4 regions of the Paenibacillus sp. P46E genome follow, and region 3 is predicted to be linked to each of the others. Evidence: predicted binding sites of a transcription regulator. Region 3 holds the regulator's gene; each other region holds the start of a gene.
What was found. The regulator LexA, encoded in region 3, represses DNA repair genes until DNA is damaged. The targets are predictions, from matches to a motif close to CGAACATATGTTCG.
Positions count from the first base shown of each region.

Region 1: A3849_RS14095 (YhjD family protein) is a predicted target of LexA. The motif match lies at 1,826-1,839, and genes of this name have one in related genera.
Region 2: A3849_RS15415 (ImmA/IrrE family metallo-endopeptidase) is a predicted target of LexA. The motif match lies at 1,298-1,311, and genes of this name have one in related genera.
Region 4: addB (helicase-exonuclease AddAB subunit AddB) is a predicted target of LexA. The motif match lies at 1,650-1,663, and genes of this name have one in related genera.

Region 1 is NZ_LVYZ01000040.1:31,558-35,190, reverse strand. Features, by position in the region: gene A3849_RS33325 (hypothetical protein) at 1-14, opposite strand, end outside; gene A3849_RS14115 (hypothetical protein) at 166-528, opposite strand; gene A3849_RS14110 (hypothetical protein) at 838-1,053, opposite strand; gene A3849_RS14105 (hypothetical protein) at 1,113-1,325, opposite strand; gene A3849_RS14100 (helix-turn-helix domain-containing protein) at 1,453-1,749, shown strand; gene A3849_RS14095 (YhjD family protein) at 1,857-2,249, shown strand; gene A3849_RS14090 (hypothetical protein) at 2,288-2,983, opposite strand; gene A3849_RS14085 (hypothetical protein) at 3,111-3,633, shown strand, end outside.
Region 2 is NZ_LVYZ01000043.1:7,695-11,327, reverse strand. Features, by position in the region: gene A3849_RS15420 (2-phosphosulfolactate phosphatase) at 1-388, shown strand, start outside; gene A3849_RS32925 (hypothetical protein) at 489-650, opposite strand; gene A3849_RS15415 (ImmA/IrrE family metallo-endopeptidase) at 736-1,278, opposite strand; gene A3849_RS15410 (YjfB family protein) at 1,391-1,567, opposite strand; gene A3849_RS15405 (hypothetical protein) at 2,128-2,340, shown strand; gene A3849_RS15400 (NucA/NucB deoxyribonuclease domain-containing protein) at 2,403-2,843, opposite strand; gene A3849_RS15395 (cytidine deaminase) at 3,028-3,444, shown strand; gene A3849_RS15390 (glycosyl hydrolase) at 3,586-3,633, shown strand, end outside.
Region 3 is NZ_LVYZ01000055.1:128,544-132,176, forward strand. Features, by position in the region: gene A3849_RS21120 (hypothetical protein) at 1-180, shown strand, start outside; gene A3849_RS21125 (hypothetical protein) at 296-760, shown strand; gene A3849_RS21130 (hypothetical protein) at 855-1,232, opposite strand; gene A3849_RS21135 (L,D-transpeptidase) at 1,385-1,723, opposite strand; gene lexA (transcriptional repressor LexA) at 1,934-2,560, opposite strand; gene A3849_RS21145 (LysM peptidoglycan-binding domain-containing protein) at 2,800-3,213, shown strand; gene A3849_RS21150 (DUF896 domain-containing protein) at 3,324-3,497, shown strand; gene A3849_RS21155 (hypothetical protein) at 3,582-3,633, shown strand, end outside.
Region 4 is NZ_LVYZ01000045.1:35,335-38,967, forward strand. Features, by position in the region: gene addB (helicase-exonuclease AddAB subunit AddB) at 1-1,468, opposite strand, end outside; gene A3849_RS17135 (class I SAM-dependent rRNA methyltransferase) at 1,758-3,155, opposite strand; gene A3849_RS17140 (Na/Pi cotransporter family protein) at 3,254-3,633, shown strand, end outside.

The sequences.
Region 1 (3,633 bases), on a different contig from region 3:
GCTCCTTCAACCATAATGGCCGCCCCTCGACAAAGGCATCTGGATGGGGGAAATCTCCGCGATATCCACCCTTCATCGCTCTTTTTGCCTGTTGGCCGATATTCTGCTTGGATGTCCCTAAATGACGGGAGAGCCAAGCAGAATCGACGTATTGGAGGGGCGTTACTACTTTCCCTCAGTGACCCCGAATTCTTCATCCAAAGCTTTATTTACTGAAGCAGCAAGGTTTTCAAGATCTACATCAGCTGCAGCATTTACAACGGCGTCAACATCCTCGGAATCGTGAGATTCTTTTAACTCCGCAATACGTTCGTCTAAGGCTTTTTGATCTTCAATAACTTGCGACCACCAGGAGAAGGTATCCTGCTCAGCCAGGAAAGCACCGGCTCCTTCGTTCCAAGTGAACTGACCATCTGCGAGCGCATCATAGTTTCCGATAAAATCTTGAACATAATCAACACCCGTTTTTGGGTCAATCAGTGTCAGTTCTTTGATTTCATTTGTTTCGGTGATCTGTACTCTCATCATGGTTATCTATCCTTTCAACCGCATCCGGTGTCTCCGGTTTGTTGGTTATCCGTATCCCCTTGCTGTGATTTAAATGTACCACAAAAGATTTACTAAGTAAACCGAACATAACGGGAACGAAGTATTAATTTTCCGTTGTTTTCTCCTTAAGAAGGGCCATACCTCCGTGTTATTTGATGTACCAGTATCCAAGCACACAATGTACCTCAGTGTACTCATTTCCACCGATGTTCTCCGGGCGATAACAATAACTTCCTTTTACAAAGAATCGTCCTTCATGTGAGTAGACCAGTTTGTTTCCGATCCGCTTTATTTTTTCAACTCTGGTTTTCTCCATCCCTTTTCCCTCCCGCGTATGCCCGCTAGTAGAGTTGCGCTCCGTTGTTTATGGACAAGCTCAACCATTCCCTTATCGCTGGCATCTATCAAGGTACCAAATAAAGCTTCATCGGCCAGCAGTAGCGGGAAAATCACATTGTCCATAACAGCGTAATCCAGATATCCAGTTCGACGGCGAGGTTTCATAACCAATTTCCTCCTCCGGTTTTATTTAGGGGAGGAGCCTTGCGGCTCCTCCTGACTTGCTAATTACGACGTTGTTTGGTAATCTGACTGTAGATATTGTAGGCTGTTTCTTCGGATTCCGTTAGAGCGTATTGACGAAGAATTTCAGCCTGTCTTTCTTTGAACTCCTCCCGGGAGCTGCGACCGAGTGCAAATCGTTCGCGGGCTACTCTCAGGAGGTGTTCTCGTTTTTGGAGCTTTTCAAAAGCTGCCATTGTGATTTTGTCCATCATGTTCACCTCCTTTCTATATTCTTATTATACAACGAATTATGTTGAATGTCAACAAAATAAGTTTAATATGAACGAAAATAGTTGAATTATAGTAAGGAGTGCTGTATATTATTGGTGAGGTGATATTATGCTGAAGTTAAGGCTTGGAGAATTAAGAGGGAGCAAACCGAGTGTCAGGGAGCTGAGCGAAAAACTTGATATTCGTTGGAATACATTGAAGGATTACGAGAATAATACAGCTAAAACTTGGTCTCCCGAGCATCTGGAAAAGCTCATGAAATATTTCGGCCTGAAAGACGTTTCGGAGCTTATCGAGTACCAGGAAGATGAGCAGGTCAATCCTGGAGGCTTCTCACAGGTGGAGTTGGATATTTGGCGTAAAGTCAATGAGTATTACGAAAACAATGAAGTGAGTAAAGACTAGGGACATTCTCCCCAGTCTTTTTTTATTGGACAAAAAATATATCCATTGATTAAAAATAAGTATCCCGGTTATAATACAAACAAACGTTCTTATTTGGGGGCGCACGGATGAGTAACATGACAATAGAGGAGCGGACCATGCTCCGCGATTACATACTACTGAAGTACATGGAACAGATGGTGCAAAACAGTTTAGGGGATATAGAGCACTCCGCGAATATCCTCAAGCGCCTTTACTTGATGGCCGGGAATGCCGTTTTGGGGCGGATCAAACAGGACCAATACCGGATGCGGCGAGAGCTTAAACAATCCAATATCAAAATCCTTGGCGACGAGCAGACTGATTTTGTTATCTATCATCAGATAAATTGTAGGGGGTATACTGAGCGTTTCGGACTCACTCGGGACGTTATGAAGGCGGAAATCGGCCTTCAGCTGACAAAGTATACTTCAGAGCTGGGGGATACCTTAAAAGAAGCATCGACCAAAGCGAAATCCTGAGCGACATAGCAAAACCCCGGGGAGATCCCGGGGTTTTTTTATTTTACTGTAACAAATTTCTCAACGAATTTTTGTCTATCACCTTTGTTGAAATGGGGACCACTTATCTTCTCACGCCATATTTCATTTGAAGTAAGCGTGCTGAAGTCTACATTATAAAAGCTTTCTACGGCTCCTTTAGTCAAATCCACAGAGTACGTTTTCCCATCATAGGGTATGGTCATATCAACCGTTGCGGTTCCTGGGAATTGCTTAAATAGTCGGCTCGTTTCTTGCATAAGTAACTTATTAATCTGATCTCCAGTAGCGAAATAATTTACATAATCTTCATTTTTTATACCAGAATTCGGGTTGGCATCTTTGTATTCTTTAAAATTTTTGAAGAAAATCACACTTATACTATCCGTACCAACTTTAACCTCTTTGATGAAGGTTTTTCCTGTAAGGTTTGCTGTGTATGCAAGCACCTCATCCTTTGACAAAGGCACTTGATCAGCGGATATTGCTTGAGTTGGTGCTGTGGTTGGTTGGATAGTGGGTTTAACCGTTGGTGCTTCAGTAGGAATAGTTGTTGGTTCTGGAGTGGTCTCGACTACAGTCGGTTGTGCCTTCTCAGTGGCTGCAGGCTCAGCTTGATCAACAGTATCTTTATCGTTGGTTGTTAATCCGATGATACCACCAACAATAATTATAATCGCCCAAAATAGCCAATTCTTATAGAATGGTTTCTTCATGTTATCCCCCTAAAAATGATAATTTATAACAAAAACAGTCTATCAGATACAGGAATATATTTCTATACTAGAATAGGACCACAGATATATAATTATGTCGAAAGATTACTTTGTAGGCGGTGTATGTATGTCCTGGGAGCCATTAGGGTATATGTCTTTTTCAACAATTGAAGCAATTTCCGTTTATTGTCTGATCATGTCGTTATTTCGATTTAAATTTCAAAACTATCTTTGGCAAGCCTTGTTTATGGTGTTATTAATCAATCTTCAAAGTTACATAATGAGAAATGAATTTTCACTTTCTTACCTCGTTCCATTGATCACTATTTTGCTATATGCATTCTTTTTCAAGGTTGTGGTCAAAATACCATTGATTTGGTCTGTGGTTGTTACAGTACTGGGTTACGTGGCCTACGCATTTCTGCAAACGGGCCTGGCAAAGCTACTTTTCGGATCTATCTCAGCAGCCCAAGGGGATATTTCAAACGGATATTTGCTGCAGTTTGCGAGCGGATTTATAACCATACTGCTTTCAATATGGCTTTATAAAATTGGATGGGGATTTAAGTTCGATTTTGAACGGCTTCGCTTTAAATTCGAAGATGTACTAATGATCTTGTTAATCGCTATCTTTTTAGTCTTTGTTTCTG
Region 2 (3,633 bases), on a different contig from region 3:
TCTGCTGAACGCCTCGGCTGTGGCAAAATCCGCCCAACGGTTTGCGCAGAAACTGAATAGAGATATCACTGTCATTACCTGCGGAGAGAAGTGGTCCGATGCGGTCAATCAGGAAAATAACCTGCGTCCCGGCATTGAAGACTACTTGGCTGCAGGAGCGATCATTGCGCAGCTTCAAGGAAGCAAGTCGCCGGAAGCAGAGGTCTGTGCAGGAGCTTATGAATACTCGAGGCATAAGATAGAGAGGCTGATCAGGGAGTCAGCAAGTGCACGTGAACTGCGTGAGCGGGGGTATGATGCAGATGTGACCTACTGCTGCCAACTCGACAAGTATGCTGTGGTGCCGATGCTGCATGAGGAGTATTTTACAGAAGCAGAGGACAGGTGATTTCGGAAAAGAAGGCGGGGTCCTCCTATTCAAATAATTGGACCCTGCCGGATGACGGCGGGGCCGCTTTTATAACCGGGCAACGCTATGGCATAAGTTTCTAATCTTCTTGCGGTTCTTGCAGGAGAATGGAAAAAGTCTGGGTCTCATGGTTCACTTCAATGGCTTCGATGTTCACAAAATCCGGAATATCGGGGTGTACTGCGTCCACGCTGTAATCCGGGTGGGTCAACAACAGGTGGATAACTTCGATGGCTTCCATACCGCTCCCCCCTAAGGGTAATTTCTTGAATCTATAGGCTCTGATCTCAGATAAATGCATGTCTGCATTAGTATCTCCTCAGCGTTTACCGAATATGTCTGTGGCTTAATTTTCTGTCCTCGTTTCGCTCCATCACAGCAATCAGCTGGCCCTGGAACACACGCCGCTGAATTTGATCGATCCGCTGCAGAGCCAGCTCGCAGGGTACCTGAAAAGCAGCAGCAAGCTCCTGAATCGCATCTTCACGGTGTTCAGGCAGAGTCATCTTCGAAATCATGGAGTAAGGCATTGCCGCATACAGAATAAACCGTTCCGATTCATCCTGTTCCGCTTGACTAAATTGCTCAGGCATCAGTGTGTGGCTGCCGGCATGACGGAGCAGATGGCAGAGCTCATGCAGAAATTCCAGGCGCTGAAGTTCATCCGGAAGCCGGTTATCGATAAACATGCTGTACATACCAGCAGAGGCCTCAATTCCTTTGCTCCTCACATCCAAATAATGCACCCAAATATTCAGGCGCTCGGCAATATATGCAATCGAAATTTGTGCAGGCTTATGGATATCCAACCGTTCATATAAATCTTCCGTCCACTTCTCCAGAGCAGTCATTTGATAGTAAGAATGCATTTGATTCACCTCAGATACAAGATCGTATGTTCGTATTTATGGCCAAAAGAAAAGCCCGAAGGGCTTAAGGGTAACGCGAACCTGTGTTCTTATGTATCTAAGCATAAAGCAATCAAACTCTAATATCAAGTGTTTTTCCCAAGTTGGGGTGTACGCTCTGTTGAAGCATTTGAGCCATATTCTGTCCCTGAATCTCTGCCTGATCCTTGGCAATGCTGAGCACTTGCAGGCCTGCAGCCTGTTGCAGACTGGCCTGACCTAAGGATACGGATAAAGCGGCAATATCCATTTCACACCTCCTAAAAGTTTTGTGAGCATGGCTTCCTGTCCTTCTTCGTACAAAACTCGCTTCGGAAGCATAGTCTTAAGTTTTGTGAGCATGGCTTGAAGAGGAGCATTCCTATTGTATATCGACTTTCTTCGCACGATTGATTAGGTGAATGGGATTTCTTTGCCAATTGGCCCATGCAGCACATTAGCCTGCAACATATTCTGTGCTGTAGTCAATATTTATGAGGAGGAATTAACTATGGGAGCAGATTATGGTTGCGGTTGTGGTAATAATGTTGGTGGAGTAAATCAGGGTCCTCCAGTAATGCCGGTTTGTAGCCCCTTTACTTCGACAGGTGCGATTCTGGTACTGTTCATTCTGCTGGTTATTATCACTAGAGCCTGTATATTCTAGAACCGCATTATAGCATTTCAATCTGCAAATGTGGCTCTGTCTGGCAAAAGCCGGATGGGGCTATTTCTCTGATAATGCGTCTTTTTCGCAGATTTTTGAATACAGAACATTTGTTTGCATATAATACATACAAATGCTCTGTTTCTTGGAAGGGGGGGGCTGATTTGAAACCGAAGGATATAGAAAAGCTGATCGGTGAGGTGGTTGAAATTATATACGAAGATAAGTCAGGCAAAATTACACAGCGGAGAATCGAAGTGCACGGACACAAAGCCGGGCTTCTCAGAACAACTTGTTTTACAAGCGGCGGCCCCCGGGTTTTTCGGGTGGAGCGGATTCTCGCCTGGCGGCGGGATAAGGTAAGCCATGCCGGGTGATACAGCGTGTAAGCTACTGCGGATCATGTACCAATCCGGGAAGCACCATAGCGGGTGCCGGGCTATTTGAACATGAACTCTACCCGCGTGCCGTCAGGCAGCTCATCCAGCTGATTGCCCACCCAGCTGCCTGCACCGCGGTTGTCCTTAGGCGTTATGTATTCGATGTCAGCACCGCTGCCACCTTCCTCACACATGGCCATCGGCCATTCGTCGCGGTCATATCCTTTTTTGGTCGGAATCCCCTTCAAGGATTCTTTGCGGTTCTCTTCGGCTTCCTGCCGGTCAATGGTGCAAATGGACGATTCTCCACTTCGGATGGCATCCTGAATGTGCCTGGCTGTCTCCGGGTAACGGTCACTGGGGAACACCAACTGGACAACATCAGTGTCTCCTGTAGTAGACTGACTGCCAGGCAGTGGCCCTTTCTCCTCAAACCAGTATGCGGCTACCAAGAGCAGTAGGACGATGATAAGACTTGGGATGAATTTCTTGGACTTCACTTTGCTGCCCCCTACAAGTTTTGTGAGCCTATGCTTCTAAATGTACAGCTTCGTACAAAACAGCTTCGAAAGCATAAGCCTAAGTTTTGTGAGCCTATGTTTTCGCCAAACGTAGACTTAACCAGTATATCTTAAATTCCGTCCCATTTAGTATACTGAAAATATTAAAAAGGAGGTACAGATCATGGATTATGAGATTACAGCCGGGGATCAGACGCTGATTGCCTGCGCACAGGAGATCATTAAGAAACGCTATGAATGGGAGAGACATCATGTGGGAGCAGCTCTCCGGACCAAGACGGGGGAGATCTTTACCGCAGTTCATGTGGAGGCCAGTCTATCCAGAGTTACCGTATGTGCGGAAGCGATGGTGATCGGAAAGGCAATATCCGAGGGATATAAGGAGTTTGATACAATAGTTGCGGTAAGACATCCCGATCCGGATAGTGCTGAACGGGAGATTCAAGTCGTCTCGCCATGCGGCATGTGCAGAGAGCTGATTGCTGATTACGGCAAGGATTGCAAGGTGATTGTGCCTGTAGAGGGAGGCTTGGCCAAGGTGAATGCAGCCGGGTTGCTGCCAATGAGGTATTCGAGATAGCTGAAAAGGAATATACATAGTTTGAATATGGCTTTTAGATTCTGTGCCTGTATAGGTATGCCGATTTCATGTCGATTCGCCGTGCACTTGTCCGACAAGTCCCCATATGATGTAGAAAAAAGGGATAGGATGGTGGAAAAGATGGAATCGCGTATACTTCGGGATTTACTGGATTCCGCCTCACGGCTG
Region 3 (3,633 bases):
AGTTTGCTGCGGACACAAAGAGCTATTTTGCTGGAAAGACTGGAAGAAATCAATGAAAACTTGCGGCGGGTGCCAAACCCGAGCCGTGCCAGACGTGAGCTGCTAGCTGCGCGAGCTTCCATAAGGGAAGCATTGCGCTTAAACGCTGCGGCGATCAGGTTGCTTAGAAGCGTGCTGTAAGGTTTAATGCTTGGTACAGAATTATTAAAAGAAGTCTTGTAATCCAGGGCATCCCCCGGGATGCCTTCTCATAGGTGTAATCCCGAATATTTTACATATGTGGAAGGTGATAAAGATGGAAAAGGATGAAGATATTACAGTAATGAATATCTCTAGGGAAGATGTGGAGAAGGGAAGACTGGAGAATTATTTACGGGAATTTAAGAAGTATGAGAAAAAGAAAATGCGCGGAAAGGTAACGCTCATATTTAACGGGTATGAGCAAGATCGCAGGGAGATTTATCAGATCCGTGAGATTACGAATTGGGTGGATCGTCTGTTAAAGAATGTTCCTTACTTGTTCTACTTTTTAAGCAGGGAGAATTATAGTATGCGCATTGTCTTTTTCTGCTTATCTGAAGTGGTAGGGCGCTCTGGGGTAGAAGTATCGATCACCAAGGAACAGGGCCGAAGATTGATTGAGAAAGTTACCAAAAGTGCAGTGGTTTACGCCAGGAAGCTGAAGGAGCCGGAAGAAGTGCAACTTGTACTGGCTGAAGGTATTCTGGATGAACTTGGATATGAACAGACTAAGCAATAAGAACAATGTGCTCCCGGGTCGTGAATGGTATAAGTTGAGTTTCACCGGGAGACATTATCCGTCTATTACTTCAATATGTAGTCATAAACAGGTTTTACATGAAGTTGAAGGACGTTATTTGCTCGGCATAGACAATCAGCTGTTTATATTCAATTTCAGTTCCAAAGCTGGCGAAAGGACGAACAATTACATTATCCAAAACTACAAAATTGTAATTGAATGTCTTTTCAGGATGCTCAGCGCCCAAGTAGGAAATGTATTCATCAACGATGACATCGTCCATCAATGATTTGAGGTTAAATACATCCTCATTACTGCTGGTGTTCGAAGCAACGTTGCCTTGAATGCTGCCAAAGGCTGTAAGGATATTGACTCTGCGTTCCCCATGATTATTGTTCAGTAAAAGATTGGAGAGCTTACCTAATGCGTCGACTTTGAAGTCGACATGGGTTCTTATTTTGGATTGATTCAAACCAGACACTTCCTTTCAAGATTTAATTTACCAATATACAGGTTTCGACATATTACTCCGCTTTTCCTGTTTGTATGCAAAATAAATGTTTGAACATGAAGGACACTTAGTGAGACGTTGAAAAATGTCTCGCTAAAGTGTCCTTTGTGCTGTTATTCCCGAATAGTAACACGGGTTCCGATGGGAACTGTTGCTGCGAGGGTTAGCACATCTTCATTATACATGCGAATACAGCCATGGGAGACCTTTTTGCCGATGGAGGAAGGGTCATTGGTTCCGTGAATCCCATAATGCGGCTTAGACAGGCCCATCCAAAAAGCGCCGAAAGGGCCGCCGGGGTTTTTCTGTTTGTTGATAATGGTATATTCTCCAACTGGAGAGACGGACAGCATCTTGCCTATGCCGACAGGAAAACCTCTAATTACAGTGTCATTGTCCAGAAGATACAGTATTCGCTGTGACAGATCGATAATGATTCGATAGTTGGGCATTTTGATCAACACTCCTTTTATGATCAGGATATGAGTGGAGTGTAGAGAGAGTTCTGGAAAGTTAGATAGAAAACCGAATGCGAACAATTGTTCCCTTTGATTAATCAGTCATAGGAGAACAAAATAGATCAAATAATTAGTAGATTGAAGGGAAAAGGAAAAAACTGTTCCGCTACTAAGCGGAACAGTTTTAAATGAGACGGGGAATTACTAATGAATATCGCGGAATAGGCCGATAACTCTGCCCAGAATCGTAACTCGATTCAGACGTAGAGGCTCATAAGCCGGATTCTCCGGCTGCAGACGGATATGGTCACGTTCTTTGTAGAAGGTCTTTACTGTTGCTTCATCTTCTTCAGTCATGGCAACGACGATATCGCCATTATCTGCTGTCTGCTGCTGGCGAACGATTACATAGTCACCATTCATAATGCCAGCGTCGACCATGCTGTCACCAAGAACAGACAGCATAAACACTTTGTTATCACCTACGTAATGAGTAGGAAGCGGAAAGTAATCTTCAATATTCTCTGTTGCTGTAATCGGCACCCCGGCGGTAACCTTTCCAACGACTGGAATGCGTGTTACCGTCTGAACAAATTGATGAACATTCTCGGAATCCTCTTGTCCCAGCAGTTCTATTGCACGCGGTTTCGTTGGATCACGGCGGATAAGCCCTTTCTTCTCCAACCGGTCCAGGTGACCGTGTACCGTGGAGCTGGAAGCCAGTCCTACAGCTTCACCGATTTCCCGGACAGAAGGTGGATACCCCTTGCTGCGGACTTCGTTACGAATAAATTCCAGGATCGCCAGTTGGCGACTCGAAATCTTTGACATCGGAATCAACCCCATATACTATGTTTGGGAAAATTATAACATAGAACTTCCGTTCGTACAAACATAAGTTCTAAAACGATCCAGAGTATTAGGTGGAGAATGGAAAAACAGGGTTGATATAACAGAAAATGGGGTTCGAAGAATAAGGGAACAATTGTTCGAAAAAAGTATTGATCAAAACACATGTTCGTGTTATATTAATTTCGAAAGTAAGAACAAGTGTTTGGAGGTCGGTTAATATGTTAAAGTACAGCACATACCGTAGTATTTACGACGAGGTTCATGAGGACCATACAGCGAGAGCCCGTTCTGCATACAATGATAGACTAGATATGAAGAATCTTCTTTTCTCTTTAGCGGCACCCTGCCGCAGATTGCTCCGCCAGGACACAATTGTAAAGCTAGCCTTGATTTTCCTATTAGTAATTTCCGGATTTACTGTGGTAGGCAATGTTTTTGCAGGATCGGTGTTGTCATCCAAGCAGGAGAAGAGGGTTGTTGTTGAACGCGGGGATACACTTTGGAGCATAGCACTTAAGAATAAACCGGCTCATATGAAAACGGCTGTATATATAGAAGGAATCAAACGGACGAGCGGTCTGGAGAACAGCAATATCCAAGCCGGCGATGTGCTGAGTCTGCCTGCATATTAATACTGATGGAGTACCTATAGATGGATACCAGGAGCTTTCAGGGAGCAGACCTTGACAAGCTCTTTTTCTCATGGCAAAGTTAGAATGAATTTATAGGGGAGGGGAACATATTGAACATTGACGAATTGGTCGCCCGCATCAATGAATTAGCGCGCAAACAGAAGAGTGACGGCTTGAATGAAGAGGAGCTTGCGGAAAGAGCCAAGCTTCGCGAGATCTATCTGGGTAATATCCGCAGTAACTTCCGTGCTCAACTTAATAATATTGAAATTGTGGACAAATAAGCGCATGAACAAGGCAACAAGGCAGGAGTTAATGATGCTCTGTTCCTTTTCATAGATATTATAGGATGACTAGGGGGAAATGACATGGCCCGTTCTTGGGAAAGAATGGTTCAACGCAACACACAGCAAATCAACA
Region 4 (3,633 bases), on a different contig from region 3:
GCTTCTCAAAAGCCTGAAGCGGACCTGTAATAACCTCCCGGCATGCTTCCATTCTTGCCAGCAGCACTTCATCCACGGCTCTCTCGCCTTCCAGCGACAGACTCGGGATTCCTTTCCAGGACCGGCCATTCGTCCAGCGGTGGCCCTGAATGCCGCAAGCCAGCACATAATTCTCCAGTGCATCCATATCGGCGCGCGTCACACTGTAGTCCATCGGCAGCAACAGGTCCGTCTTCACACAGCGGAACACATCCTCATACCGCCACCGTCTTCGCACCACATCAAAGGCAGAGCGGATAAATTCTACCAGTGGATGATGCAGCTCATTCATCTTTTGGTCAAGGAAGAATGGGATTCCGTAGTCTTGGAACAGGGGAACCACAAGCTGCTCATAGTCGGCAATATTACGCATAAATACAGCCATCTCCCCGTATTTTGCACCTTCCTCACGGGCAAGACGGAGCATCTCCCTCAGGCTTCCTTCTACTTCGGCTCTGCGCGAAGCTGCCGCAGTAAGGGTAATTGCATCTGCAACCTCTGAAGCGGCACCGATCCAGCGGATTCGCCGGCCAAACCCCTTCTCCAGATGGGCAAGGACAGGACTTCCGACAAAACGCGGCAGCACCGGGGGTGCCAGGAGTTCATCCCATACCGTCAGGCCCATTTCATCTGCCATTCCGCGAAGCTTGATACAGGTTACTGCCGCGGGATGAAACAGCTCCAGCTCATGAGGCTGCATGCCCGCAGAATAAATCCGGTCCAGTGTCAAAGCGACTGTGACCTTAGCGGCATATTGCATCAGCTCCCGCAGCACGGCAAATTCCTGTGTTGTGAAGCCGTGAAAACCGTCCACCCAGATTTCCGCACCACGAATATAAGAAGACTCCTGAATATGTTCAGCCAGTTCAGCCAGCCGATCCTCCTCATCGATGTACAGCTGGGACATTTCCTGTTCCAACTCGCGGAACACCATATGTACATCATCCAGCTTGCTTGCAAGAATGGGACTTCGCCCTATCGAGTCTCTCATCCGGGCGATCTGCTCCTCCAGATCAGCAGTGCCCAGGCAGCAGCGCTTCAGTTCCGTATGCAGTTGGCTAAGCCGTTCTACAAAGCCCGGTCTGTCGCTCGATGCACCAAACAGCTTCAGCTCTTCCTTGCGGCGGCTGATAATCTTGTAGATCAGCATCTTCTTGCCTTCCTCGCTGATCGGCAGACTCGCGCTGCCTCCGGTCTCCTGCTTCACCCGGTAGGCCAGCCGCGAGAAACTCAGCGTCTGGGCACGGATGCTGCCCTTCGTCTTGCCAGTCTTCAGCAGCCCTTGCTCTGCACCGAAGGAGCCCTGCTCCGGGACAAGCACTATAATCGGCGCACCCAGTGGTTCCGCTTCGAGACAGGAGGAGATATCCTCCCATATTTTCGTAGTCTTACCGCTGCCTGAGCGGCCAATCAAAAAGTGTACTGTCATCACAGTAAACCCCTTCCGTAGCGGAGAAATAGTTAAAGCTATAACATGCTATACAATTATTCACGTGTTTTATAGTTCCTACCGGCGTATAGAATGCCAGCAAGTCCAGTACATATTCCATCCATAATCCGAAAATATTCAAGTGAATCCGTCCCAATATTATAGCATACCTCTTCCAGCAAGAACATACGTTTGCCATTCTTTGCATATCTCTATCTAGCATCCTCTGAATTCTACTTTTTTACAGAAAGAGCCCCTCCGGCTACCGGAGAGGCTCTTCTATACAGATCTATTTGCTGCGCACTTCAAAAATGGCAAATTTCAAGTAATGGCCTTCGTCCACACCGAGAATTTGCGGATGGTCTTTGCCTGCGGCCCGCCACTCGATCAGACGCAGCACTTTACCCGCATCCTTGGCGGCCTCCGCGATGGTGTCCAGGAACAGCTGCGGCTGCATGTGATAGGAGCAGCTTGCTGTTACGAGATAGCCGCCCTCGTTGACCAGCTTCATACCGTGCAGGTTGATGTCTTTGTAACCGCGGCAGGCGCCAGCCACCGCACTCTTGGTCTTGGCAAAAGCAGGCGGGTCGAGGATAACAACATCCCAGGTTCGTCCGCCTCCGGCTGTCATCGGTTTGGCGGTATCCGCTTTGGCCGCGGTTTTAGCGCCCGGCTTGGCATCCGTTTTGCCGGTAGCCCGCTCAGAGCGTTCTTCCACACCTTTGACCTGATTGCGCAGGAAAGCAAAGGCATCGTCGACTACAAATTCCACACGGTCGGTGAAGCCATTCAGTTCCACGTTGGCTTTGGCGCTCTCGATCGCATGGGCAGATACATCAAGGCAGGTGACCTTTTTGGCCCCGTATTTGCACGCATGGAGAGTGAAGCTGCCGGTATGCGCGAAGCATTCCAGCACTGTTGCACCGTCCCAGTAAGGGAAGGTAACCGGTTTGCCGCTTTTGTTAACCGGAAGAGTCTGAACTGTCCCGTCTTCTGCCGCAACCTCCTGCAGGGTAATGCCGCTTCGTCCACCCCAGCCCTGGATCAGCGGAGCAATGGAAGCCCTGTTTTCCCGCTGGTCAAAAAAGTATCCGGTCTTCTGACCTTCTTCTATATCAACAATCACCTTGAGACCGTTCTCACTCACAGTGATATGGCGCGGACACTCCCCGAACAACACACCGGTTCTCTGTTCCAGTCCTTCAAGCTCGCGTACACTCACATCACTGCGCTCATAAATCCCGCGCGGTGCCACAACCTCTACGAGCGCCTGAACAATCTGTTCGCGGCACTTGTCCATACCCAGTGTCAGCAGCTGCACTACCAGTACATCACCGAAGCGGTCGATGATCAGCCCGGGCAGAAAATCAGCTTCCCCGTATACCAGGCGGTACGCATCCGCTCCAGGCAGAAACCGTTCTCTATGGTGCAGACAGCTCGCAAACCGCTCGGCAAAAAAAGCGGTATCCATTGCCGCCAGCGGATCCTGGGATAGAATTCTTACCCGAATCTGCGAAGCAGAATTGTAATACCCTGTCCCGAGAAATCTTCCTTGATGATTAAGTACATCTACCAATCCGCCTGCCTGCGGATCTCCGTCTACGGATGCGACTTCACTCGCATAGACCCACGGATGGCCCTGCTCCAGTCTTTTTTTACGGCTGCGTTCCAGAATAACCGATGCCAATACCTTCAACTCCCTGTTCTTGTTAATGATTTGTATACATGTCCACTTCACTGCATTCATATATTGGTGTACAACCCCGTTCAAAGGAGCTTGTCCCTATGATCCGTGATCTGCTGTTCCCTGTCATATATGGTCTCGTCATTTTCCTCGCCGGCATGAAGCTGATGGAGGCTGCGCTGACGAGACTCGCCGGCCCTCTGCTTACGAGAAGTCTGCACAAAGCAACCTCCACGCCCCTAAAAGGCCTAATTGCCAGCAGCCTGCTGTCAGCAGTGCTGCAGAGCAGCACTGCCGTAACGGTGCTCACCATCGGCATGGTTAACGCCGGACTGCTGACCTATGCCCGGACGCTGGGTATCATCCTGGGCAGCAACATCGGCACCTGCCTGACCACAGAGCTGATCGGCCTGCAGATCAGCTCTATGGCCGCACCGCTGCTGGTCGTATCGCTCTGTATGTGGGCGGTGGCCGTCATGCT